4 regions of the Cellulosimicrobium sp. PMB13 genome follow, and region 2 is predicted to be linked to each of the others. Evidence: predicted binding sites of a transcription regulator. Region 2 holds the regulator's gene; each other region holds the start of a gene.
What was found. Region 2 encodes HrcA, which represses chaperone genes, less so after heat shock. Its sites were predicted from a motif close to TTNGCACTCGNNNNNNNCGAGTGCNAA; they were not measured.
Positions count from the first base shown of each region.

Region 1: V5D56_RS19460 (FmdB family zinc ribbon protein) is a predicted target of HrcA. The motif match lies at 3,996-4,022, and genes of this name have one in related genera.
Region 3: groL (chaperonin GroEL) is a predicted target of HrcA. The motif match lies at 2,398-2,424, and genes of this name have one in related genera.
Region 4: groES (co-chaperone GroES) is a predicted target of HrcA. The motif match lies at 2,500-2,526, and genes of this name have one in related genera.

Region 1 is NZ_CP145910.1:4,377,040-4,382,906, reverse strand. Features, by position in the region: gene V5D56_RS19480 (hypothetical protein) at 1-1,733, shown strand, start outside; gene V5D56_RS19475 (hypothetical protein) at 1,844-2,077, shown strand; gene mscL (large conductance mechanosensitive channel protein MscL) at 2,100-2,573, opposite strand; gene V5D56_RS19465 (SAF domain-containing protein) at 2,722-3,444, opposite strand; gene V5D56_RS19460 (FmdB family zinc ribbon protein) at 3,594-3,929, opposite strand; gene V5D56_RS19455 (penicillin acylase family protein) at 4,158-5,867, shown strand, end outside.
Region 2 is NZ_CP145910.1:3,602,830-3,608,696, reverse strand. Features, by position in the region: gene V5D56_RS16255 (MFS transporter) at 1-947, shown strand, start outside; gene hrcA (heat-inducible transcriptional repressor HrcA) at 1,042-2,058, shown strand; gene dnaJ (molecular chaperone DnaJ) at 2,162-3,286, shown strand; gene V5D56_RS16240 (16S rRNA (uracil(1498)-N(3))-methyltransferase) at 3,313-4,113, shown strand; gene V5D56_RS16235 (HIT domain-containing protein) at 4,193-4,543, shown strand; gene V5D56_RS16230 (PhoH family protein) at 4,714-5,811, shown strand; gene ybeY (rRNA maturation RNase YbeY) at 5,808-5,867, shown strand, end outside.
Region 3 is NZ_CP145910.1:4,492,023-4,497,889, forward strand. Features, by position in the region: gene ureB (urease subunit beta) at 1-90, opposite strand, end outside; gene V5D56_RS19965 (urease subunit gamma) at 131-433, opposite strand; gene groL (chaperonin GroEL) at 610-2,235, opposite strand; gene V5D56_RS19975 (glycoside hydrolase family 15) at 2,549-4,171, shown strand; gene V5D56_RS19980 (phytoene desaturase family protein) at 4,180-5,661, opposite strand; gene V5D56_RS19985 (cold-shock protein) at 5,703-5,867, opposite strand, start outside.
Region 4 is NZ_CP145910.1:2,118,456-2,124,322, reverse strand. Features, by position in the region: gene guaB (IMP dehydrogenase) at 1-28, opposite strand, end outside; gene V5D56_RS09710 (MerR family transcriptional regulator) at 132-1,280, opposite strand; gene V5D56_RS09705 (WhiB family transcriptional regulator) at 1,576-1,866, shown strand; gene groES (co-chaperone GroES) at 2,054-2,350, opposite strand; gene V5D56_RS09695 (THUMP-like domain-containing protein) at 2,629-3,897, shown strand; gene V5D56_RS09690 (glutamate--cysteine ligase) at 3,902-5,038, shown strand; gene V5D56_RS09685 (hypothetical protein) at 5,046-5,867, opposite strand, start outside.

The DNA.
Region 1 (5,867 bases), 770 kb from region 2:
TCCCCGCCCGCACCGCGGTGCTGCGCCGGCTCTCCGCGGCCGGTCTCGACGACCTCCTCGCCGACCTCGCCGAGCGGCGCGTGGAGACCGACCTCGTCGGTCCCGAGCTCGAGCTCGCGTGGTGGAGCTCGGTGTTCGAGCAGATCCTCACCCAGGACCACGCGCTCGCCGGACAGGACGGCGCCGGGCTCGACGCGCTCGCCCGGCGCTTCCGCGAGCTCGACCGCGCGCACGTCGCGTCGCTCGCGGCCCCCGTGCGCGCCGCGGTCCGCGAGCACCTCGCCACGGCGATGCGCGAGCACCGTGACGAGGCCGAGGACCTCTTCACCGAGCTGCTCGAGGGGCGGCTCGTCAGCCTGCGCGAGACCGCGGAGAAGCACCCCGACGTGCTGCGCCGCCTGCGGCCGGTCGTCGTGGCGACGCCCACGCTCGTGCCGCACCTGCTGCCGCCCACCCGCACCGTGGACCTCGTCGTGCTCGACGCGATCGAGCACGCGCCCGTCGAGCTCGTCCTCTCGGCGCTCGCGCGCGGGCGCCAGGTCGTCGCCGTCGGCGACCCGCGGGCGTCGTCGTCGTCGACCGTCCGCGACCTCGCCGACCTGCTGCCGACCGTGACCCTCCTCGCCGACGGCTCGCGGCGGGACCCGTACGTCACGACGTTCCTCGCCGAGCACGGCTACGCCGGCATCCTGCGACCCGCCCCCCTGCCCCGGGCAGAGGCGCTCGTCCAGCTCGACGTCGTGGACGGGGCCGGGATGCCCGACCCGACGTCCGGGGCGGTCGAGAGCACGCAGGTCGAGGTGGACCGCGTCGTGGAGGTCGCGATCGAGCACGCGCTGACCCGGCCCGACGAGTCGCTCGCGATCGTCACCGTCACGCCGCTGCACGCCGACCGCATCCGCGAGGCGCTGCTCGTCGAGGTGCGGCAGAACCCGGCGCTCGCCGGGTTCTTCGCCGCGTCGCGGCCCGAGCCCGTCGTGGTCGCGGACGTCTCGGGCGTCGCAGGGCTCGTGCGCGACACGATCGTCCTGTCCGTCGGCTTCGGGCGGACGCCGCACGGACGCGTGCTGCACCGCTTCGGCATCCTCAACACGCCCGGCAGCGAGGCGATGCTGCTCGACACCGTCGGGGCGTCGCGCCGACGCCTCCACGTCGTGTCCTGCTTCGCCGCGGCCGACCTCGACCCCGAGCGCCTGCGCGGCGGCGGCGCGAAGCTCCTCGCCGAGGTGCTCGACCTCGCAGAGCAGCGCAGCGGCGTGGCCGACCAGGTCACGCTCGGCAACGGGGTCGACGTGGGCGGCACCCCTGACCGGCTCGTGCTCGACCTCGCCGAGCGCCTCTGGCGCGCGGGCCTCGTCGTCGAGACCGACTACGGCGTCGGCGACGGCGACCGGATCCCCCTGGTCGTCGGGCACCCCGACCTGCCGGGGGAGCTGCTCGTCGCCGTCCTCACCGACGACACCGCGTACGTCGCCGAGCGCAGCGTCCGCGTGCGCGACCGGCAGACCGCCGAGCGGCTCGAACGGATCGGCTGGACGGTCGCGCAGGTGTGGTCGGCAGCCGCGTTCCTCGACCCCGCCAAGGAGGCCGAGCGCATCCGGCGCGTCGTGCAGGGGGTGCGGGACGCTCGCCTACCGGAGACCGGGGGCGTGGCCCAGACGGGCGGCGGTGACCGGATCGTCGTCGTGCCGGTGCTCGACGACGACGCCGACCACGGCGACGACGACCTCTGAGGTCTCTCACCGCGCAGCCGCCGCGACGGTGTCAGGGTGACGCGTCACGGGGATGACCTGTGGCCCTGACGCGTTGGTCGGGCGGTCCGGCGTGGTGCGACGATGGTCCCGTGACTTCCGCCCGGCACGACGACACCGCCCCGGAGCCGACGCCGTCACGTCCCGTCACGCGGCGTCCGCGCCGTGCGGTGCGCCGCGGCACGGAGACGACGGCGGTCCCTGGCGTGAGCGACGACGAGCGCCCGGGCGGCTGGGGAGATCCCGCGACGAGCGACGGCGGCGGGAACGGGCAGAACGACGACCGCCTGCTGCGGGACGTGCCTCCGCACTACGGGAAGCACTGACCGGGGCGCTCCGTCCTGGTCGTCAGAGCCGGTCGGTGGGACCGCCGAGGGTACCGCCGGCCGGCCCTGCGCCGGACGCGCCCGGTCCGTGGCCTGCTGCACCGGCCTGCGCGGCGAGCAGGTCGCGGATCTCCTGAAGGACGCGGACGTCCTCCGCCGGGGCCTCCGGTTCGGGCTCGACGTCCTGCTTGCGGCGTGCGGCGAGGTGGTTCATCGGCAGCACGATGACGAAGTAGATCGCGACGGCGACGAGGAGGAACTGCAGGATCGCGTTGAGGATCAGGCCCATGTTGATCGTCGCCTCGTTGATCGGGCCGATCTCCCACATGTTCGAGATGTCCGGCTTGCCGAAGATCATCGCGATGAGCGGGCTGATCAGGCCGTCGACGATCGCGGTGACGATCGAGGTGAACGCGGCGCCGATGACCACGCCGACCGCGAGGTCGATCGCGTTCCCGCGCAGCACGAACTCCTTGAACCCGTTGAGCACACTCATCCGGTAGATCCCCTTCACGTCTGTGGTCCGCGTGGCGGCGGCGCCACGTCAGTGCATCTGGTGCAGGGCAGATCCTCCCAACGCCACGCACGGACGGCAACAGCGGTTCCGGGCCCACGGACGGGTGCCGGCCACGGCCGGGTGCGGGTCAGGGGACGAGGACCGCCGTCACCTGGCCCCAGCCCGCCACGGCGGCGAGCCGCTCCGCCTCCTCGGGGAGCACGGCGACGAGCGTGGTCTGCTCGCCGGTCGTGGCGGGGGAGCCGAGCAGTCCACCCGAGGCCGACTCGTCCGGCCGGCCGGGCACGACGACCGCGCCGCGCGCGAGGTAGGGGTCTGCGCCGTCGGCCGCCGCCGGCTCGCCGGCCACCCCCGTGAGGCCGGTGGCGGGGGACGCGACGAGCAGGTCCACCCGGTCGCCCGCCGCGAGCAGCCCGCTGACCCCGGGGTCGAGCCGCACGGGTGCCACGACGGTTCCCGGCGGTGCGGCGGAGACGAGGTCGCCCGCCGCGACGAGCGACTCCTGGAGAGCGGTCCCCGGCGCGATGCGGACGGACGCGGACCGGCCGACGGCCTCGTCGGGCGACCGCAACGCCTCGGGGGCGAGGCCGGCGGGCACCTCGACGACCCGGACGTCCGCCGCGGCGAGCTCGTCACCGGCGGAGACCTCGCGCGCGGTCACGACGACGGGGACGGTCGGCGGAGGTTCGGGGCGCAGGGCCGAGACGGTCGCGGTCGCGGCGAGGCCGCAGCACACCGCGGCCACGACGAACCGCAGGCGCCACCACAGGACCCCCGCCCGACGGCGCACCGCACGGGCACTGGCCCGGGCGTCGTCGGGCACGGGAGCTGGGCGAGGGGTCCAGGACATGGCCGCGACGCTAGCGAGGACCCGCGCACGACCGCCGTCGCCCTTGTGGACGACGGCGGTGACGATTCCCCGGGCAGATGCCGGGGCCCTCGTGGTGCGCGCCTGTGGTCGACCGTGCGCGGCGGGTTGCCGCGCGGCGGTCGCGGGAGTCAGGAGGCGGGCGTGCTCGCGGCAGAGCTCGACGAGGACGAGGCCGAGGAGGAGCCCGCCGAGGAACCGTTCGAGGAGGACCCGGACGTGCTCGGGCTGCTCGCGCTGCCGTTCGACGAGCTCTTCGCGCTCGTGGACGCCGAGGTGGACTTCCCGCCCGAGCGCGAGTCGGTCCGGTAGAACCCCGACCCCTTGAAGGTCACGCCGACGGGCGAGAACACCTTGCGCAGGCGACCGGAGCACTCCGGGCAGACCGTGAGGGCCTCGTCCGTGAAGGACTGGTGGATGTCGAAGGCGTGACCGCAGGCGGTGCAGGTGTACGCGTAGGTGGGCACGGGTTCTCCTCGTTCACGTGACGGCGACCCGACGGGGCCAGGCCTCTGCCGCCAGGTCAACACTCGCTGGCACTCGATTCTTCCGAGTGCCAATCATACGCGGGCGGGCGCGGACCCCGGCCGGGGTAGTCTCGCACCGTGTCTGCGCACGAACCCGTCGAGAAGCCTGCCGGTGACGACCCTGAGACCGTGACCGGCACGCGCCCGGCCCGGCGGACCGGCCGACGTGTGCTCATCGCGGTCGCTGCCGTGCTCGTCGTCGTGCTCGTGGCGGTGACCGTGCTCGTCGTCACGACCGTCCGCCGTCCGCTGCCGCAGACCGGTGGCGAGATCTCGCTCAGCGGGCTCGAGGCCGAGGTGACGGTGCTGCGCGACGCGCAGGGCGTCCCGCAGATCTACGCCGACACGCCCGAGGACCTCTTCCGTGCCCAGGGCTACGTCCAGGCGCAGGACCGCTTCTTCGAGATGGACTACCGCCGGCACGTCACGTCCGGACGCCTCACCGAGCTCGTCGGCGACAACCCGGACGCTCTCGCTGCCGACAAGGTCACGCGGACGTTCGGCTGGCGCGAGGTGGCCGAGCAGGAGTGGGACCTCATCGCCCCGGAGACGAAGGCCTACCTCCAGGCCTACGCCGAGGGCGTCAACGCCTACCTCGAGAACCGCAGCCCGAGCGAGATCGCCCTCGAGTACACGGTGCTCGGCCTGCAGGTCGACGTCGCGGACCCCGCGCCGTGGGACCCGATCGACTCGCTCGCGTGGCTCAAGGCCATGGCGTGGGACCTGCGCGGCAACTACGACGACGAGCTCGACCGGGCGCTCGCGTACGGCACGCTCCAGGACCCGGCGCGCGTCGCCGAGCTCTTCCCGGCGTACCCGTCGGACGTCAACGCACCCATCCTCCAGCCGGGCGAGCTCGAGAACCCGCAGCGCGTCTCCGCCGAGCTCTCGCCGGAGGTCGCGCAGACGTACTCGTCCGACGGGCTGCAGGCCGCGGTCGCGTCGGCGGACCGCGCCCTCGCCGCCGTCCCCGTGCTCATCGGGCGCGGCGAGGGCACCGGCTCGAACTCGTGGGTCGTGTCCGGCGAGCACACGGCCAGCGGACAGCCGATCCTCGCGAACGACCCGCACCTCGGCCTCTCCGCCCCCGGCATCTGGGCCCAGGTGGGACTGCACTGCACGACGGTCGGCCCGGACTGCGCGTTCGACGTCGCAGGCTTCTCGTTCGCCGGGTTCCCCGGCGTCGTCATCGGGCACAACGCCCAGCTCGCGTGGGGCCTGACCAACATGGGCGCGGACGTCACGGACTTCTTCGTCGAGCGGGTGCGCGACGACACGTACCTGCGCGGCGACACGTGGGAGCCGCTCGACATCCGCACCGAGACCCTCGAGGTCGCGGGCGGTGACGACGTCGAGCTCGAGATCCGCTCGACGGTCCACGGGCCGATCGTCTCGACCGTCATCCCCGCGACGGCGTCGGCCGAGGACACCCCCGCGCCGGACACGCAGCTGGGCGAGTACGCCGTCTCCCTCCAGTGGACCGCGCTCGAGCCCGGCCGCACCGCCGACGCGGTCTTCGCCTTCAACCTCGCCGCCGACGCCGAGGACATGCAGGCCGCCGCCGCGCTGTTCGAGGTGCCCGCGCAGAACATCGTCTTCGCCACCACGGACGGACACATCGGCTACCAGGCCCCCGGGAAGATCCCGGTCCGGCAGGTCGTCCCGGACTCCGCGGTGCCGTCCGACGGCACGTGGCCCCGCGACGGCTCCGACGCGCGCTACGACTGGCAGGGCTACGTCCCGAGCGACCAGATGCCGCGCGTCGTCGACCCCGCCGAGGGCTTCGTCGTGGCCGCCAACCAGGCCGTGCTGCCCGCCGGCCTCGAACCGTTCCTCACCACGGACTGGGACTACGGGTACCGCTCGCAGCGCATCCGC
Region 2 (5,867 bases):
CCGACGGCTGGCGCTGGATCTTCCTCGTCAACATCCCCGTGATCGCCGTGCTGCTGCCGTTCGCCTGGCGGCTCGTCCCCGCCCCCACCCGGAGGCCCGGGCCCCGGCGGCTCGACCCGGTGGGGCTCGCCCTGCTGGCGGTCGTCACGGTCGCCGTCATGCTGCCGTTCGTCACGACGACGGGCCGCGGGGACGACCCGTCGCGCTGGTGGTGGCTCGCCCTGGGCGCGGCGGTGGGCGTCGTCGCGCTGCTGTGGGAGCGCCGGTACCAGCGACGCACCGGCGCCGCGGTGCTCGACCCGGACGTGCTCGGTCTCGCGTCGTTCCGCAACGGTGCGCTGCTCGGCATGGCGTACTTCGCCGGGTTCACGGGGATCTTCCTCGTCGTCACGCTCTACCTGCAGGACGAGGTCGGGTACACGCCCCTGCAGGCGGGCCTGGTCGGCATGCCGTTCGCGGCGGCCTCGGGCGTGTCGGCGTGGCTGGCCGGCCGTGCAGTCGCGCGGCTCGGCCGTCGGCTGGTCGTGCTGGGGCTGCTGCTCGTCCTGGCCGGCATGGTCACCGCGGACACCCTCGTGCGCACGCTCGGTGACGAGCCCGCCGTGATCGGTTGGGCGCTCGCGGGCGCCCTGGCTGTCGCGGGGACGGGCAGCGGCATGGTCATCGCGCCCAACCAGACGCTCGCGCTCGCCGAGGTCCCCGTCGCGAGCGGAGGTGTGGCCGGCAGCATGATCCAGGTCGGGCAGCGCATCGGGTCCGCCGTCGGCATCTCGGTGATCCTCTCGGTGTACTACGGCGGCCTGGCCGCCGGGACGGACGCCGCCCGGGCGACGGGGCGCGCGATGCTCGTCACCATCGGCCTCGTGGCGCTCGCTCTGGTCGTCGGTCTGGTCGACCTGCGTTCGCGTCGAGCGGAGGCCGCCCCGACCCGCGCGTCGGCCGCGTAGGATTAGCACTCGACGGACGAGAGTGCCGACGTCCCGGGCCCGGACCGGGCGGCGGTGCGCGGTACGCAGGCACGTGGGTGCGCAGGAGGTGGACGTGAGCGAGGAACGCCGGCTGGAGGTCCTGCGGGCGATCGTCGAGGACTACGTCCTGACGCGCGAGCCCGTGGGGTCGCGCGTGCTCACGGAGCGCCACGGTCTCGGCGTGTCGCCGGCCACGATCCGCAACGACATGGCCGCCCTCGAGGACGCCGGGTACATCGCGCAACCGCACACGTCGGCGGGCCGCATCCCGACGGACAAGGGCTACCGGCTCTTCGTCGACCGGCTCTCGGGCGTCAAGCCGCTCTCCGCGCCGGAGAAGCGCGCGATCGAGACGTTCCTGTCCGAGGGCGTCGACCTCGACGACGTCATCGCACGCGCCGGGCGTCTGCTCGCGCAGCTCACTGGCCAGGTCGCCGTCGTGCAGTACCCGTCGCTGCGCCGCTCCGGGCTGCGGCACCTCGAGCTCGTCCCCGTGGGGCAGGACCGCCTGCTCGTCGTCATCATCACCGACACCGGGCGCGTCGAGCAGCGCACGCTCGAGGTCGCGAGCGTCCCGGACGAGGGCACGCTCGCCGAGGCCCGCGCACGGCTCAACGCCGCCGCTGCCGGCAAGCGGCTCGCCGACCTCATCCCGGGCCTCGCGGAGGTCGCCGAGACCTTCCACCCCGACGACGCGCCGCTCGTGCGGGCGGTCGGCGAGCTCGTCGCGCAGACGCTCGCCGAGGAGAGCGAGGAGCGGCTCGTCCTCGCCGGGACGGCGAACCTCGCGCGTGCGGGCATGCGGTTCGAGCACGCGCTGCGCCCCGTGCTCGAGGCCCTCGAGGAGCAGGTCGTGCTCCTCGGTCTCCTCACCGAGATGGCCGCCGAGTCGGGCGTCAACATCCGGATCGGCCACGAGAACCGGCTCGAGGGGCTCGTGGAGACGTCCGTCGTGACGACGGGCTACGGTAACGACGGGGACACGGTCGCCCTGGTCGGCTCCATCGGTCCCACGCGCATGGACTATCCCGGGACGATCGCCGCGGTCCGCGCGGTCGCCCGGTACCTGTCGCGGGCGCTCGGCACGTGACCGGCCGCCCACCGACGACCACCGACGACCGGTCGACGACCGTCGGCGACCATCGAACCTGCCGGGCACGGCTCCGGCGCCCGGCACCAGCAGAGAGTGACGTGTGAGCGACTACTACGAGATCCTCGGCGTGGCCCGCGACGCCAGCCCGGACCAGATCAAGAAGGCCTACCGCAAGCTCGCCCGCGAGCTGCACCCGGACGTCGCGGGGGAGGAGTCGGGCGACCGGTTCAAGGACGTCGCGCGCGCCTACGAGGTGCTGTCGAACCCCGAGAAGCGCCAGCAGTACGACCTCGGCGTGGACCCGACCGCTCCCGGCGGCGGGGCCGGTGGCCCGATGGGCGGGGGCTTCGGCTTCCAGGACATCTTCGAGACGTTCTTCGGTGGCGGTCAGGCGCAGCAGGGCCCGATCCCGCGCGCGCGCCGCGGCCAGGACGCGCTCGTCCGCCTCGACATCGACCTCGCGGAAGCGACGTTCGGTGCCAAGCGCGAGCTCCAGGTCGACACCGCCGTCGTGTGCGGCACGTGCGGCGGCTCGTGCTGCCGCCCGGGCACCTCGCCGCGCACGTGCGACGTGTGCCACGGCCGCGGCACGGTCCAGCGCGTCGCGCGGTCGTTCCTCGGTCAGGTCATGACGAGCGCCCCGTGCGCCGCGTGCCAGGGCTTCGGCACCGTGATCCCGGAGCCGTGCGCGGAGTGCTCGGGAGAGGGCCGCGTCCGCAGCCGCCGCACGATCAGCATCAACGTGCCCGCCGGCGTCGACACCGGGACGCGCATCAAGCTCACGTCGCAGGGCGAGGTCGGCCCCGCCGGCGGTCCGGCCGGCGACCTGTACGTCGAGATCCGCGAGCGCAACCACGACACGTTCGTGCGTCGCGGCGACGACCTGCACTGCACGCTCCAGGTCCCCATGACGGCGGCCGCGCTCGGCACCGTGCTCGAGCTCGAGACGCTCGACGGCGCGCAGGAGATCGACCTGCGACCCGGCACGCAGCCGGGCCAGATCGTCACCCTGAAGAACCTGGGCGTCGGGCACCTGCACGGCGCGGGTCGCGGCGACCTCAACGTGCACATCGAGGTCCAGGTCCCGACGGCGCTGGACGAGGAGCAGGAGCAGCTCCTGCGCTCGCTCGCGACGCTGCGGGGCGAGGAACGTCCCGACCCGCGTCTGTCGGCCGCGCACCCCGGTGTCTTCTCGCGCCTGCGCGACAAGCTCTCCGGACGCTGAGGGATGCGCGTGAGCGAGCAGCGCCCGTGAGCGCCCCCGTCTTCCTCGCCGAGACCGGCATCGACCGCGTCGCCCCCGGCGACCGGTACGTCCTCGACGGCGCGGAAGGGCGCCACGCGGGCGTCGTGCAGCGCAAGGCGCGCGGGGAGCGGGTCGACGTCGTCGACGGCGACGGCGTGCGCCTGCGCTGCGTCGTCGAGGACGCCGACGCGGGCACGGTGACGCTGCTCGTCCAGGAGGTGGACCGCGAGCCCGCGCCGGACGTCGTGGTGACGCTCGTGCAGGCGCTCGCCAAGGGCGACCGGGACGAGATGGCGATCGAGGCGGCGACCGAGGTCGGCGTCGACGCCGTCGTCCCGTGGCAGGCGGAGCGCTCGGTCGTGGTGTGGCGCGGGGAGCGCGCCGCGAGGTCGCACGCCCGCTGGCTCGCGACCGTGCGGACCGCGACGAAGCAGGCTCGCCGGGCCCGCCTGCCGCACGTCGCGGAGGCCATCGACTCGCGCGGTCTCGCGGCGCGCACGGCGGAGGTGGTCGCCACGGGCGGGATCGTGCTCGTGCTGCACGAGGAGGCGACGACGGCGCTCGCCGACGTGCCCCTGCCGGCTCCCTCCAGCGACGCGACCTCGGCGGACGTCGCGGCACCCGAGATCCTCGTCGTCGTCGGGCCCGAGGGCGGGATCTCCGACCGCGAGCTCGACGCGCTCACCGCCGCAGGTGCCGTCGCGGCCCGGCTGGGGCCGCACGTCCTGCGGACCTCCACGGCAGGTCCGGTGGCCATCGCCCTGCTCGCGCAGCGGCTCGGGCGGTGGGGTGTCGACCGCGCCTGACGCCCGCGCGTCCGGCAGTGCGCCGCCCGGGTCCGCACGGCCCGGGCGAGGACCGGGGTCGTGGACTAGCCTCGGCCGCATGACGAGCACCGACACCGACTGCCTCTTCTGCCGGATCGTCGCGGGCGAGGTCCCCGCGGACGTCGTCGCGACGAGCGAGCGCTCGGTCGCCTTCCGGGACATCGACCCGCAGGCGCCCGTGCACGTCCTCGTCGTCCCGCGCGACCACCACGGGGACATCGCGCAGCTCGCCGCGGCGGACCCCGAGCTGCTGAGCGACGTCGTCGCGCTCGCCGACCAGGTGGCGGGGGAGCTCGCGGACGGGCAGTTCCGCCTGATCTTCAACTCCGGACCGCGCGCGGGGCAGAGCGTGTTCCACGTGCACGGGCACGTCATCGCGGGGACCGAGCTGGGCTGGTCGCCCGCCTGACGCGGAACCGTGCGAAAGCGCGTGTGCGCCCACCGCGTGCTCGGTACGATGGTGAGGTGCCCCACGGCACGTGTCCCACCGGCACCATCTGCACCACCCGTGCCACCTGACCCACCCGTACCACCCGTACGACTGCCCGAACGAAGGAGCGCAGCGGCGCAAGCCGGCTCATGACATCCCTGCCACGAGACACCGCACCCGGCTCGCCGGACGGAGGAACCACCGAGCACCGGGTCGAGCACCGCATCGTCATCCCGGGCCACGTCCCGATGGTCGCGCTCCTCGGCAGCGGCGACTCCGTGCTCCGCGCGGTCGAGGACGGGTTCCCCGCCGTGGACGTGCACGTGCGCGGCAACGAGATCGCCGTGACCGGACCGGCAGGGGACGTCGCCCTCGCGTCCCGCCTGCTCGACGAGCTCGTCGAGGTCGTGGAGGCCGGCACCCAGCTCACCGCGGACGTCGTCCGCCGGTCGATCCGGATGCTCACGGCCGCGACCGCGTCGCGCCCCGCCGAGGTGCTGACGTTCAACATCCTGTCCAGCCGCGGGCGCACGATCCGCCCGAAGACCGTCGGGCAGAAGCGCTACGTCGACGCGATCGACGCGAACACCATCACGTTCGGCATCGGTCCCGCGGGCACGGGCAAGACGTACCTCGCGATGGCCAAGGCCGTGCAGGCGCTGCAGTCGAAGCAGGTCAACCGGATCATCCTCACGCGACCGGCCGTCGAGGCGGGCGAGCGCCTGGGCTTCCTGCCCGGCTCGCTCACCGAGAAGATCGACCCGTACCTGCGGCCGCTCTACGACGCGCTCCACGACATGATGGACCCGGACGCGATCCCCAAGCTCATCGACGCGGGCACGATCGAGGTCGCGCCGCTGGCCTTCATGCGGGGTCGCTCGCTCAACGACTCGTTCATCATCCTCGACGAGGCGCAGAACACGACGTCCGAGCAGATGAAGATGTTCCTCACGCGCCTCGGGTTCGGCTCGCGGATGGTCATCACGGGCGACGCGACGCAGGTGGACCTCCCGGGTGGCACGGCGTCGGGCCTGCGGGTCATCGAGGACGTCCTCACGGGCGTCGACGACGTCGAGTTCTGCCGGCTGACGTCGTCCGACGTCGTGCGGCACCGGCTCGTGAGCGACATCATCGACGCGTACGCCCGCTGGGACGTCGCGACGGCGCCGGCACGGGACCGCGAGGCACCGCGCGGCGGTCGGCGGGCGGACCAGCAGCGGAACGACGGACGGGCAGGCGGACGATGAGCATCGAGGTCAACAACGAGACCGAGGCGGAGGTCGACGAGGCGGAGTTCGCCGCG
Region 3 (5,867 bases), 890 kb from region 2:
GGTGCGGTCCGCGTTGAGGACGACGGGGATGTCCTCCGCCCCCGGCTTGAGCCGGATCGCGCCCGGCCCGCTCGTGCTGATACCCGCCATCGTCGGCTCCGTCCTGCGCTGCTGCTCGTGCGGGTCGCCGTCAGGCGATCGGCTGGTGGATGGTGACGAGCTTGCGCCCGTCGGGGAACGTCGCCTCGACCTGCACGTCGGGGAGCATCTCGGCGACCCCCTCCATGACCTCGTCACGGCCCAGGACCTCGCGGCCGGAGACCATGAGCTCGGCGACGCTCACGCCCTCGCGAGCCCGTTCGATCACCCACGTGGTGAGGAGCGCGACCGTCTCGGGATAGTTGAGGAGCACACCGCGCTCGCGCCGGTCGCGGGCGACCATGCCCGCGACGGCGAGCAGCAGCTTCTCGGTGTCACCAGGTGTCAGGTGCATGGCGGTGATCCTGCCCGTCGCATGTGTCCGACGTGTATACGCCGCGTTATACGCGTGTGTACCGCACCGCGGGCGTGCGGGCACGACGAAGGCCGCCGACCGGGCGAACCCGGCCGACGGCCCTCGATGTCCTGCTGTGCGACCCGGACGAGGCCGGGACGCGGGTCAGGCGTGGATCAGAAGTCCATGCCGCCCATGCCACCGGTCGGGTCGCCCGCGGGGGCGGACTTCTCCGGCTTGTCGGCGACGACGGCCTCGGTCGTGAGGAAGAGCGCCGCGATGGAGGCGGCGTTCTGCAGCGCGGAGCGCGTGACCTTGACCGGGTCGTTCACGCCGGCGGCGAGGAGGTCCTCGTAGACACCGGTCGCGGCGTTGAGGCCGTGGCCCGACGGGAGGTTGCGCACCTTCTCCGCCACGACGCCGCCCTCGAGGCCGGCGTTGATCGCGATCTGCTTGAGCGGGGCGTCGATCGCGGCGCGCACGATCGCGGCACCGGTCGCCTCGTCACCCTCGAGCTCGAGCTTCGCGAACGCGACGGCACCGGCCTGGATGAGCGCGACGCCACCACCGGCGACGATGCCCTCCTCGACGGCCGCCTTCGCGTTGCGCACGGCGTCCTCGATGCGGTGCTTGCGCTCCTTGAGCTCGACCTCGGTCGCCGCGCCGGCCTTGATGACCGCCACGCCGCCCGCGAGCTTCGCGAGGCGCTCCTGGAGCTTCTCGCGGTCGTAGTCGGAGTCCGACTTCTCGATCTCGGAGCGGATCTGGTTCACGCGACCCGCGATGAGGTCGGCGTCGCCGGCACCCTCGACGATCGTGGTCTCGTCCTTGGTGACGACGACCTTGCGCGCCTGGCCGAGCAGGTCCAGCGTCGCGGTCTCGAGCTTGAGGCCCACCGTCTCGGTGATGACCTGGCCGCCGGTGAGGATCGCGATGTCCTGGAGCATGGCCTTGCGGCGGTCGCCGAAGCCCGGGGCCTTGACGGCGACGGACTTGAACGTGCCACGGATCTTGTTGAGCACCAGCGTCGCGAGAGCCTCGCCCTCGACGTCCTCGGCGATGATGAGGAGCGAGCGCCCCTGCTTCATGACCTGGTCGAGGACGGGGAGCAGGTCCTTCACGTTCGAGATCTTGGACTCGACGATGAGGACGTACGGGTCCTCGAGCACGGCCTCCTGGCGCTCGGGGTCCGTCTCGAAGTAGCGCGCGAGGAAGCCCTTGTCGAAGCGCATGCCCTCGGTGAGCTCGAGCTCGAGGCCGAACGTGTTCGACTCCTCGACCGTGATGACGCCCTCCTTGCCCACCTTGTCGAGGGCCTCGGCGATGAGCTCGCCGATCGCGGGGTCGCCGGCGGAGATGGCGGCCGTGGCGGCGATCTCCTCCTTGGTCTCGATCTCCTTGGCGGCGTTGAGCAGCTGCTCGGTCACCGCGTCGACGGCCTTCTCGATGCCGCGCTTGAGGGCGATCGGGTTCGAGCCGGCGGCGACGTTGCGCAGACCCTCGCGCACGAGCGCCTGGGCGAGCACGGTCGCGGTGGTGGTGCCGTCACCCGCGACGTCGTCCGTCTTCTTGGCGACCTCCTTGACGAGCTCCGCACCGATCTTCTCGTACGGGTCCTCGAGCTCGATCTCCTTGGCGATGGAGACGCCGTCGTTCGTGATCGTCGGCGCGCCCCACTTCTTGTCGAGCACGACGTTGCGGCCCTTGGGGCCGAGGGTGACCTTCACGGTGTCGGCGAGGACGTTGAGCCCGCGCTCCATCCCGCGACGGGCCTCCTCGTTGAAGGCGATGATCTTTGCCATGGGGAATGATCCTCCGCTGGTGGCTTTCGGCGGTCGGCGGGCGCCCGCGACGGACGACCCGCGTCGGGCGGCGTTCATGTCACGCCGCCGGGGCGGGCCTCACCTGTCGACCTGGTGTTGTTGCGCGGCACCCGCCTGAACGGCTGCCTGCGCTGGTCACTTCTGTCACTCTCACAGGGAGAGTGCTAACGCCATTATTGGCACTCGCACCCTGCGAGTGCAAGACAGCGACGGCCCCTTCTCCCCCGTATCGCCCGCGGCGGAATGTCGGCGCCGGTCCATGTCGTGGCCGTGCTCCCCTAGGATGCGCGGTGTGATCCGCGCAACAGCGACGTGGCGCCTCGGTGCGGTGGCCGGCTTCGTGCTGGTCCCGAGCCTGGGGCTCAGCGCGGCGACCCCTTCGGCCGAACCGGAGGGTGAGCACATCGAGCTGTACCAGGACGGTGTCGCGGTCACCTCCGGCGCGCTCCTGCGCCTGCCGTCCGGGACCGCCGTGACCTATCTCGACGGGAGCCGCGTCCTCGACCCGGCGAGTCTCGACGCCGCCGCGCTCGCCGCAGGCGTCGACCCGGCCGACGGCGAGGCCGGCCGCCTCGCGCAGGTCGCGGGGGCTCCCCTCGACGCCGCCGCGCTCCTCGACGCGTCCGCCGCCGACGACGCCGCAGCCTCCTCGCGCGCCTGGCTCGCCGCGGGCACCGTCCCCGGCACCGGCGGGCCGTACGCGGAGCTCGGCGAGGACGCGCTGCTCGACCTGCGCGCCCTCGTGCTCGACAACGGGGCGTCGCTCGCCGCGCCCTCGCCCAAGTGGCGCTACGTGTGGCCGCGCGACGCGTCGTTCACCGCGGCGGCGCTCGCCCGCACGGGTCACGTCGACGACGCCCTCGACGTGCTCGGGTTCCTGGCCCGGGTGCAGGAGGAGGACGGGTCGTTCCACGCGCGGTACCTGCCGGACGGCTCCGGTGTCCCCGACGACCGCGGGCTCCAGTCCGACGGCACCGGCTGGGTCCTGTGGGCGGCGGCCGTCGTGGTGGCCGAGGCCCCCGCGTCCGACCGGGCCGACGTCGTCGCCCGCCTGCGTCCCCTGGTCGACGCGTCCACCGCGCACGCGCTGTCGCTCGTCGCCGGAGCCGACGCGCTGCCACCGGCGTCGAGCGACTACTGGGAGGTCGAGCCGACGTCGCTCACGCTCGGCACCGCCGGGCCTCTCCTCGCCGGGCTCGAGGCGGCGTCCGACTTCTACCGGACCGCCGCCGCGACCGAACGACCGCGACGCGCGACGGTGTACGGCGCGGGGGTCGGCAGGGTCCCGCAGCCGGCAGACGCGGCGAGCACGGCCGGTGCAGCCGGTGCGGCGGGCGCAGCCGGTGCGGGCGGGGCCGGTGCAGGCGTCGAGGGTGCGAGTGGTGCCGTCGACGATGTCGGCACCGACACCGGCGCCGCGGTCGGGACGTGGACGCGTGTCGTGCAGACGTCCGGGGCCGCAGACCGGCTGCGCGCCGCCGTCGAGGACGCGTTCGGCAGCCAGGGGTACCCGCGGCACGTGACCGGCGGCCCGCGCGACGCCTCGACGGCGTTCGTCCTCCCGCCGTTCCAGCCGGAGCCGCTCGACGGCGCGCGCGAGGCCTGGCAGGCGTCCGTCACGGAGATGCTGCGGCCGGCCGGGGGCCTCGCTCCCGGCGCGGGGTGGCGCGAGGACGGCATCTCCTGGACGCCGCAGACGACGCTCTACGCCCTGACCGCCGCGTCGTCGTCCGACGCCGAGGACCGGGCCGACGCGCGCGAGTGGCTGCGCTGGGTGGACGAGCACCGCACGGCGTCCGGCGCCATCCCGGAGAAGGTGCTGGCCGACGGGTCGCCCGCGGCCGTCGCACCGTTGTCGTGGAGCTCGGCGCTCGTCGTCCTCGCTCTCGTCGAGCTGGACGCCGCCGAGCGGTAGGGCGGTTCCTACCGCGGCGCGAGGTCGGGGGCGTCGCGCACGTCGAACTCGCGCCGCAGCACGCGGCGCGCGGCGTACCAGCCGCCGAGCCCGTGCACTCCCGGGCCGGGCGGCGTCGACGCCGAGCACACGTACACGCCCTCCAGGCCGACCGCGTACGGGTCCGGGCGAAGACTCGGCCGCGCGACCATCTGCCACATCGTCACGGCGCCGCCGGCGATGTCGCCGCCGACGTAGCTCTCGTCGTGCCGGCTCATCTCTGCCGCCGGCACGCAGCGCGACGCCACCACGACGTCGCGGAACCCTGGGGCGAAGCGCTCGATCTGGGCCACGACGTCCTCCGTGACGTCGCGCGTCGACCCGGCCGGCACGTGCGCGTAGGTCCACAGCGGCCGGAGCCCGCCCGCTCCGCGCCCGGGGTCGACGACGGTCGGGTCGCTGACGAGGAGCATCGGCCGCTCCGCGTGCCGCCCGGCCGCGACCTCCGCCTCGGCGAACGCCATCTCCGCGCGCGTCCCGCCGACGTGCACGGTGCCCGCCCGGCCGACCTCGGCGTCCGCCCACGGGACCGGGCCCGAGAGCACGAGGTCGACCTTGGCCGCGGCATCGCCGTGCCGGAACCGCCGCAGCGCCGTGGCGGCGCGCGGCGCGAGCCGGTCCGCGAAGACGTCCGCGACGACGCGCGGCACGGTGTCGAACACGTACGCGCGGGCCGGGGGCAGATCGGCCCGGGACGCCACGCGGTGACCCGTCACGACGTCGCCCCCGTGCGCGCGCAGGTCCTCGACGAGCGCCGCGACGATCGCACCGGACCCGCCGCGCGGGAGCGGCCAGCCACCCGGGGCGTGGCCCAGCGCCGCGAGGAGCAGCGCGGTCCCCGCACCCGCGAGCGACGGCAACGGGGTGATCGCGTGCGCGGCGACGCCCGTGAGCAGCGCCGCGGCCTCCTCGGTCGCGAAGCGACGGCCCCACGCACGGCTGCCCTGCTCGAGCACCGCCGCGCCGAACCGCGCCGCGACGACGGCGCCCTCCGGCCGCAGCACGCGGCCCGGCACCGAGCGCTTGTCGCCCAGCGCGACCGCGGCGACGTCGCGCCACCCGTGCGCGAGGGGACCGAGCAGCGCACGCCAGGCTGCGCCGTCGGGCCCGCCGAGCCGCTCGACCGTGCGGTCGAGGTCGTGGTAGGCGATGCCGGCCCGGCCGCCGTCGAGCGGCTGGGCGTACGAGACCTCCGGGACGACGAGGTCGACCCCGCGCGCTCCGAGGTCGAACGCCTCGAAGAACGGCGACGCCCACGCCATCGGGTGGACCGCCGAGCACACGTCGTGCACGAGCCCGTCCGCCAGGCCCAGGTCGAGCGTCCGCGCACCGCCGCCGATCGTCGGCTGCGCCTCCAGCACGCGCACCGCCAGCCCGGCACGGGCGAGCGTCACCGCGGCTGCCAGACCGTTCGGGCCCGAGCCGACGACGACCGCGTCGAGGTTCTCCACCGCGCTCGCTCAGCCCCTCGGCAGCACCGTCGTCAGCACGGTCAGAGCGGCCGCACCTGCTCGGCCTGCGGCCCCTTCGTGCCCTGGCCGAGCTCGAACTCGACCTCCTGGCCCTCTTCGAGGGAGCGGTAGCCGTCGGACTGGATGGCGCTGAAGTGGACGAACAGGTCCTGACCGCCGCTGGCCGGGGTGATGAACCCGTAGCC
Region 4 (5,867 bases), 1.5 Mb from region 2:
TGGAACCGGGAGCGGGCGAGGCGGTCACACCCGGATTCTACGCCGCGAGGCCGCCCGTTATTCCCGTGCGCGACCCGTCGCTCCCTGACGGCGACGTGCCCGGCGGCGCCCCGGACGGGGCGCCGTGCCGGTCAGCGCACGACGGCGAGGAGCTCGTGGAGCAGCCCCGGGAAGCTGCGCACCCGGTGCACCGTGGGGGCGAGCGGGAGGTCGGCGGCGACGTCGTCGCTGGGCAGGCCGACGAACACCGGGAGACCGGGGTTGGCCTCGAAGGTGGCGTGCACGATCCCGAGGTCCGGCCGGGCCTGCGTGGTCACCATCGCGACGGCTGCGGGACGGACCATCGTCACGAGCTCGAGCGTGCGGTGCACGTTCGCCGGGCCGGTGACGATCCGGGCCATCGCGCCGTGCGCGCCGAGCGCGGCCGCGAGGGCGTGCGCGGCGAGGGGCAGCGGCTCGTCGGGTGCGGCGAACACCAGCACGATGCGGCGCATGCGGCTGGGGTGATTGCGCGGCGGGCCGCCCGCCGCGACGATCGCGTCCTCCCGTGCCTGGGTGTACTCGCGGAGCGCACCCAGCGTGGCGTTGGCGAGCACGACCTCGGGCACCTCGCCGGACGTCGCGAGGACCGTGCGCTCGGCGAGACGGTCGAGCGCCGGCTCGACGAGGTCGGACCACCACTCGGCGGGGTCGACGCCGGCCGGGATCCGCAGAAGGCGGTCGCACGTGCGCTGGTCGTAGGCGATGGCCGCGTCGACCACGTCGGAGACGGTCACGGGACGCGCGTCGCGCAGCCCGCCGATCCGGGGAGCGGACGGGCCGCGCTTCTCGCCTCCCGGGACGGCGCGCAGGAACGGCCGTGCCGCCCCGCCGTGGGGGACCGTCCCGACGGGCTCCTCGTCGTCGGCCGGCTCGTCGTCGACCAGGTCCTCCGCGTCGACGACCGCGTCCGCGGGCTCGAGGGTCGCGTTCGTCCCCCGGTGGGCGGCGAGCTCGTCGCCGTCAGCCGTGAGCGCGTTCCGCGCGGCGTCCGCGGGGGCCACCCCCTCCAGCGTCAGGCGCCGCATGATGAACAGGCGGGCGACGTCGTCGTCGGTGTAGCGGCGGTGCGAGCCGGCGCGGTGCTCCGAGGGTCCCAGGCCGTAGCGGCGGTCCCAGGTGCGCAGGGTCGCGGGCGCGACGCCGAGTCGTCGGGCGACGACGGCGACGGCGAGACCGGGACTGTGAGGCATGGTCGGTCGGGCTCCCTCGGGGTCGGGGGCGGACCGCACGGAGGTCATGGAGCGATTCTGCCGATCACGCCCACGTCCCGCCACTCGCCCGCCCGACCTCGACCACACCGTGACCTGGTTCGCGCCGCACGCTGTGCAGCACTTGTTCACCCTGATGGCGAACGCGCCAGGGGGCCTCCCGCATCGCGCCGTCGTCGTCCCTCGCCACCGCGCTCAGACGCACTTCCCCGGCGGCTGGCGCGATGCCGGTCCGAGCCGAAACTCGACCGCGCTACGACCTGCGGGTTCACGTGATCCACACAGGGACTTGAACAACTTCTGCAACGCTTGTAGGTTGTTCGCCATGGCAGAGATCTCGAGGCTCCCCGGACCGGTGATGGAACTCTGGGAATGGCAGTACCAGGGTTCGTGCCGCGATCAGGACGACACGTTGTTCTTCCACCCCGAGGGCGAGCGTGGCTCGACGCGACGACGACGCGCAGAGGCCGCGAAGGCGATCTGCCACTCGTGCCCGGTGATGATGCAGTGCCGCGAGCAGTCGCTGCGCGTGCGCGAGCCGTACGGCGTGTGGGGCGGGCTGAGCGAGGACGAGCGCGCGGCGATCCTCGCGGGCTCCGGGCGCAAGACGGGCTGACGGCCCGACCAGGACATGGCTGCTGCGGGTCGACGACGACCCGCAGCAGCGCGAAGGACCGGCCGGCGCGGACGCTCAGCACGGGCGCCGGCACCGCCGCGACGGGTGGGGCGACCCGTCCGCGGCGACGACAGGGCCCCGCGACCGGGACGGTCGCGGGGCCCTGTGGCGTACGGTGCCGGCTGGGTCAGCCGACCACGACGGCGAGGATGTCGCGCGCGGACAGGACGAGGTAGTCCTCGCCGCCGTACTTGACCTCGGTGCCGCCGTACTTGCTGTAGATGACCTTGTCGCCGACGGTCACGTCCAGGGGGACGCGGTTGCCGTTGTCGTCGACACGGCCCGGACCGACGGCCAGGACCTCGCCCTCCTGGGGCTTCTCCTTGGCGGTGTCCGGGATGACCAGGCCGGATGCGGTCGTGGTCTCGGCCTCGAGGGCCTTCACGACGATCCGGTCCTCGAGCGGCTTGATGGGGACCGACACGTCGGACCTCCCCTTTCGCTGTGAGAACTGCTGACGGTTGGGTCGAGCGCACCGTGGCTGGCCGTCGTCGCGGGTGCCGGCAGCCGGGTCGCTCGTGGGGTGGCCACCGTCGCAGACGGCGCCGACCCGCTGCCCAATCTAGGTCGCGGTTAGCACTCGGTCAAGGCGAGTGCCAGCGTGTTCGCGCAGGGCGGCGCGACGTGGACCACGGCCCTCGGCGTTCGACACCTCACCGGGCCGGGGCGCACGCGGGCGCACGTCCGTGGAAGGATCGACGCATGGATGCCGCCGCGCTGTCGAAGCTGCTCAGCCCCGAGGGCTGGGCCCTGCTCGGCGCGCTGCCGCCCTACGACGAGCACCAGGCGCTCGTGCTGTCGGCGGGGCTGCGCGCGAAGGGCGTGGACCCCGACCTCGCGGCGGCGGCGCTCACGCAGTCGCGCCTGCGGGCCGCCGCACGCGCCAAGTTCGGGTCGTTCGCCGACGGCATGCTGTTCACCCAGGCCGGCCTGGAGCAGGCGACCCGCCTGGTCGTCGCGGCCCGGCACGCGCAGCGCTACCTCGAGGCCGGTGTCACGAAGGTCGCCGACCTCACGTGCGGCATCGGCGCGGACTCGCTCGCGTTCGCCGGGACCGGCCTGCACGTGCTCGCGACCGACGTCGACGAGCTCACCGCCGCCCTCGCGACCGTGAACCTCCGGCACTTCCCCGAGGCGGAGGTGCGCCACGGCGACGGTCTCGCGCTCGATCTCGCGGCCGAGGGCGTCGAGGGGGTCTACGCCGACCCCGCGCGGCGCACCCGCTCCGGGTCGCGCGTGTTCGACCCGCGCGCCTACGCCCCGCCGCTCGACGCCGTGTGGGCGCTGCGCGACCGGGTCCCGGCCGTGGGCATCAAGGTGGGGCCCGGGATCTCGCACAACGGGCTCCCGGCCGACGCGGAGACCGAGTGGGTGTCCGTCGACGGCGACGTCGTCGAGGCCGCCCTGTGGTTCGGCCCGCTCGCTCCTGCCGGGCCGGGCCGGGCCGCGCTCGTCCTCACGACCCGCACGGACCCGGACGGGACCGAGCACACCGTCGCCCGCTCGCTCGCGCACCGCCCGGGCGACGAGGACGTCGTGCCCGACGCCGGCGACGTCGGGCACTACCTGTACGAGCCCGACGGCGCGGTGATCCGGGCCGGTCTCGTCGGGCACGCCGCGGCCGAGCTCGGGGGCCGGCTCCTCGACCGGACCATCGCGTACGTCACGACGGACTCCCCCGCCCCGGTGGGCGAGAACGGTCTCGCGGCCGGGCTCGCGCGCGGGTACCGGGTGCTCGACACCATGCCGTTCGGCCTCAAGCGGCTGCGCGCGTACCTGCGCGAGCGCGGCGTCGGGCGGCTCACGATCAAGAAGCGCGGGACGGCCGTCACGCCCGAGCAGCTGCGCAAGCAGCTCGCGCTCACCGGAGACGCCGAGGCCACGGTGGTCCTGACACGCGTCGGGGGGCAGCAGCGCGTGCTCGTCGTCGAGCCTCTCGACCGGGTCACCGCCACCGGGCGGGAGGGCTGACGCCGTGGAGATCCCCTTCGCGCGCTCCGAGCGCTCCACCGTCGGTCTCGAGTGGGAGCTCGCGCTCGTCGACGCCGACTCCGGCGACCTGCGGCAGGTCGCGCGGACCGTGCTCGACGCCGTCCGCCCGGCGGGCGGCGGCGAGCACCCGTCGATCAAGCAGGAGCTCCTGCTCAACACCGTCGAGGTCGTCAGCGGGGTGCACCGGACGGTCGGCGAGGCGGGCAGGGACCTCGAGCGCTCGATCGAGGAGATCCGCGCGGTCACCGACCCGTTGCGCGTCGAGCTCATGTGCGCGGGCACGCACCCGTTTGCGCGCTGGGCGCAGCAGAAGGTCACCGACAAGCAGCGGTACACCACGCTCATCGACCGCACCCAGTGGTGGGGACGGCAGATGCTGATCTACGGCGTGCACGTGCACGTCGGCATCGAGGACCGCGCCAAGGTTCTGCCGATCCAGCGCGCGATGCTCACGTGCTTCGCGCACCTGCAGTCGCTCTCGGCGAGCTCCCCCTTCTGGGGCGGCAAGGACACGGGGTACGCGTCGAACCGCGCGCTGATGTTCCAGCAGCTGCCTACCGCGGGCCTGCCCTTCCAGTTCGAGGCGTGGCCCGACCTGGAGGGCTACGTCGCCGACATGCTGCACACCGGGGTGATCGACGACTTCAGCGAGATCCGCTGGGACCTGCGCCCGGCGCCCCGGTTCGGCACGCTGGAGACCCGCATCTGCGACGGCACGACGAACGTCACGGAGCTCCTCGCCCTCGCCGCCCTGACCCACTGCCTCGTCGAGCACTTCTCGACGCTGCTCGACGAGGGCCGCGAGCTGCCCACGCTCCCCCCGTGGTTCGCGCAGGAGAACAAGTGGCGCTCGGCGCGCTACGGCATGGACGCGATCATCATCCTCGACCGCGCCGGGAACGAGGAGCTCGTCACCGACGCGGTGGCACGCCTCCTCACCGAGCTCGAGCCCGTGGCCGCGCGGCTCGGGTGCCTCGACGAGCTCGACGGGGTCCGCACGATCCTGCGGCGCGGGGCGTCGTACCAGCGCCAGCGCGCCGTCGCCCGGCGCAACGGCGGCGAGCTGGACGCCGTCGTGCGGTCGCTGGTCGCCGAGATGCGGGCCGGGCGACCACTGTGAGCACGCGTCAGTAGTCGCGCAGGACGACGCCGCGGTCGGCAGCGCGCTCGGCGAGCCACCCCTCGGACCACTCGTCCGTGTCGCACGGCGACGACGACCGGTCGGCCGCGTCCCGCGAGTAGCCGCCCCACGACAGCACACGGCACGAGGCGTCCGTCTCGACCGCGCGCTGCCACTCCTCGTCCTCGGCGAACCCCGAGTCGACCGCCGACTGCACGACGTCGAAGTCGTGCCACCACTGGATCATGTGCGACAGCTCGTGCGCGAGGAGGAACTCCTTGGTCGCGGGGTCGGCCCCCTCCGCCCACCACACGAAGAGCGTCCACGGGTAGGAGGGGTGGAAGCAGCCCGCGACACCGTTCGCCCAGGCGTCGTGCTCCTCGACGTGCACCATCCCGCAGTTGTACGTCGGGTCGTCGGTGAACACGACCTCGACCCCCTCGTTCGCGGGGTTGAGGGCGGTCACCCACTCCGTGGGGTCGGGGTGGTCGGGCAGGAACGCCGGCACGGACGACGTACCGCCCGGCACCGGGTCGGGGAGCTCCTGGGCGTAGTCGCCCGCCCGCCAGCGAGCCTCCGTCCCCGACTCCGACGGCGCGGCGTCGGGGGTCGGGTCCTCCCACACGGTGGGCGGCGGGACGGAGCCCTCCTGCTCGGTCGGCAGACCGTCCGACCCGCCGGGACGTGGCTCCCACGGACCCGGCGTGCCGCTGTCGTTGAGGACGTAGCCGACGACGGCCAGCAGCACCACGAGGACGGACATCGGGCCGCGTGCGCGCCGGAGGCGGCGGCGACGCGCCTGCACGGATGGCGCCACCTCGCCGTGCCC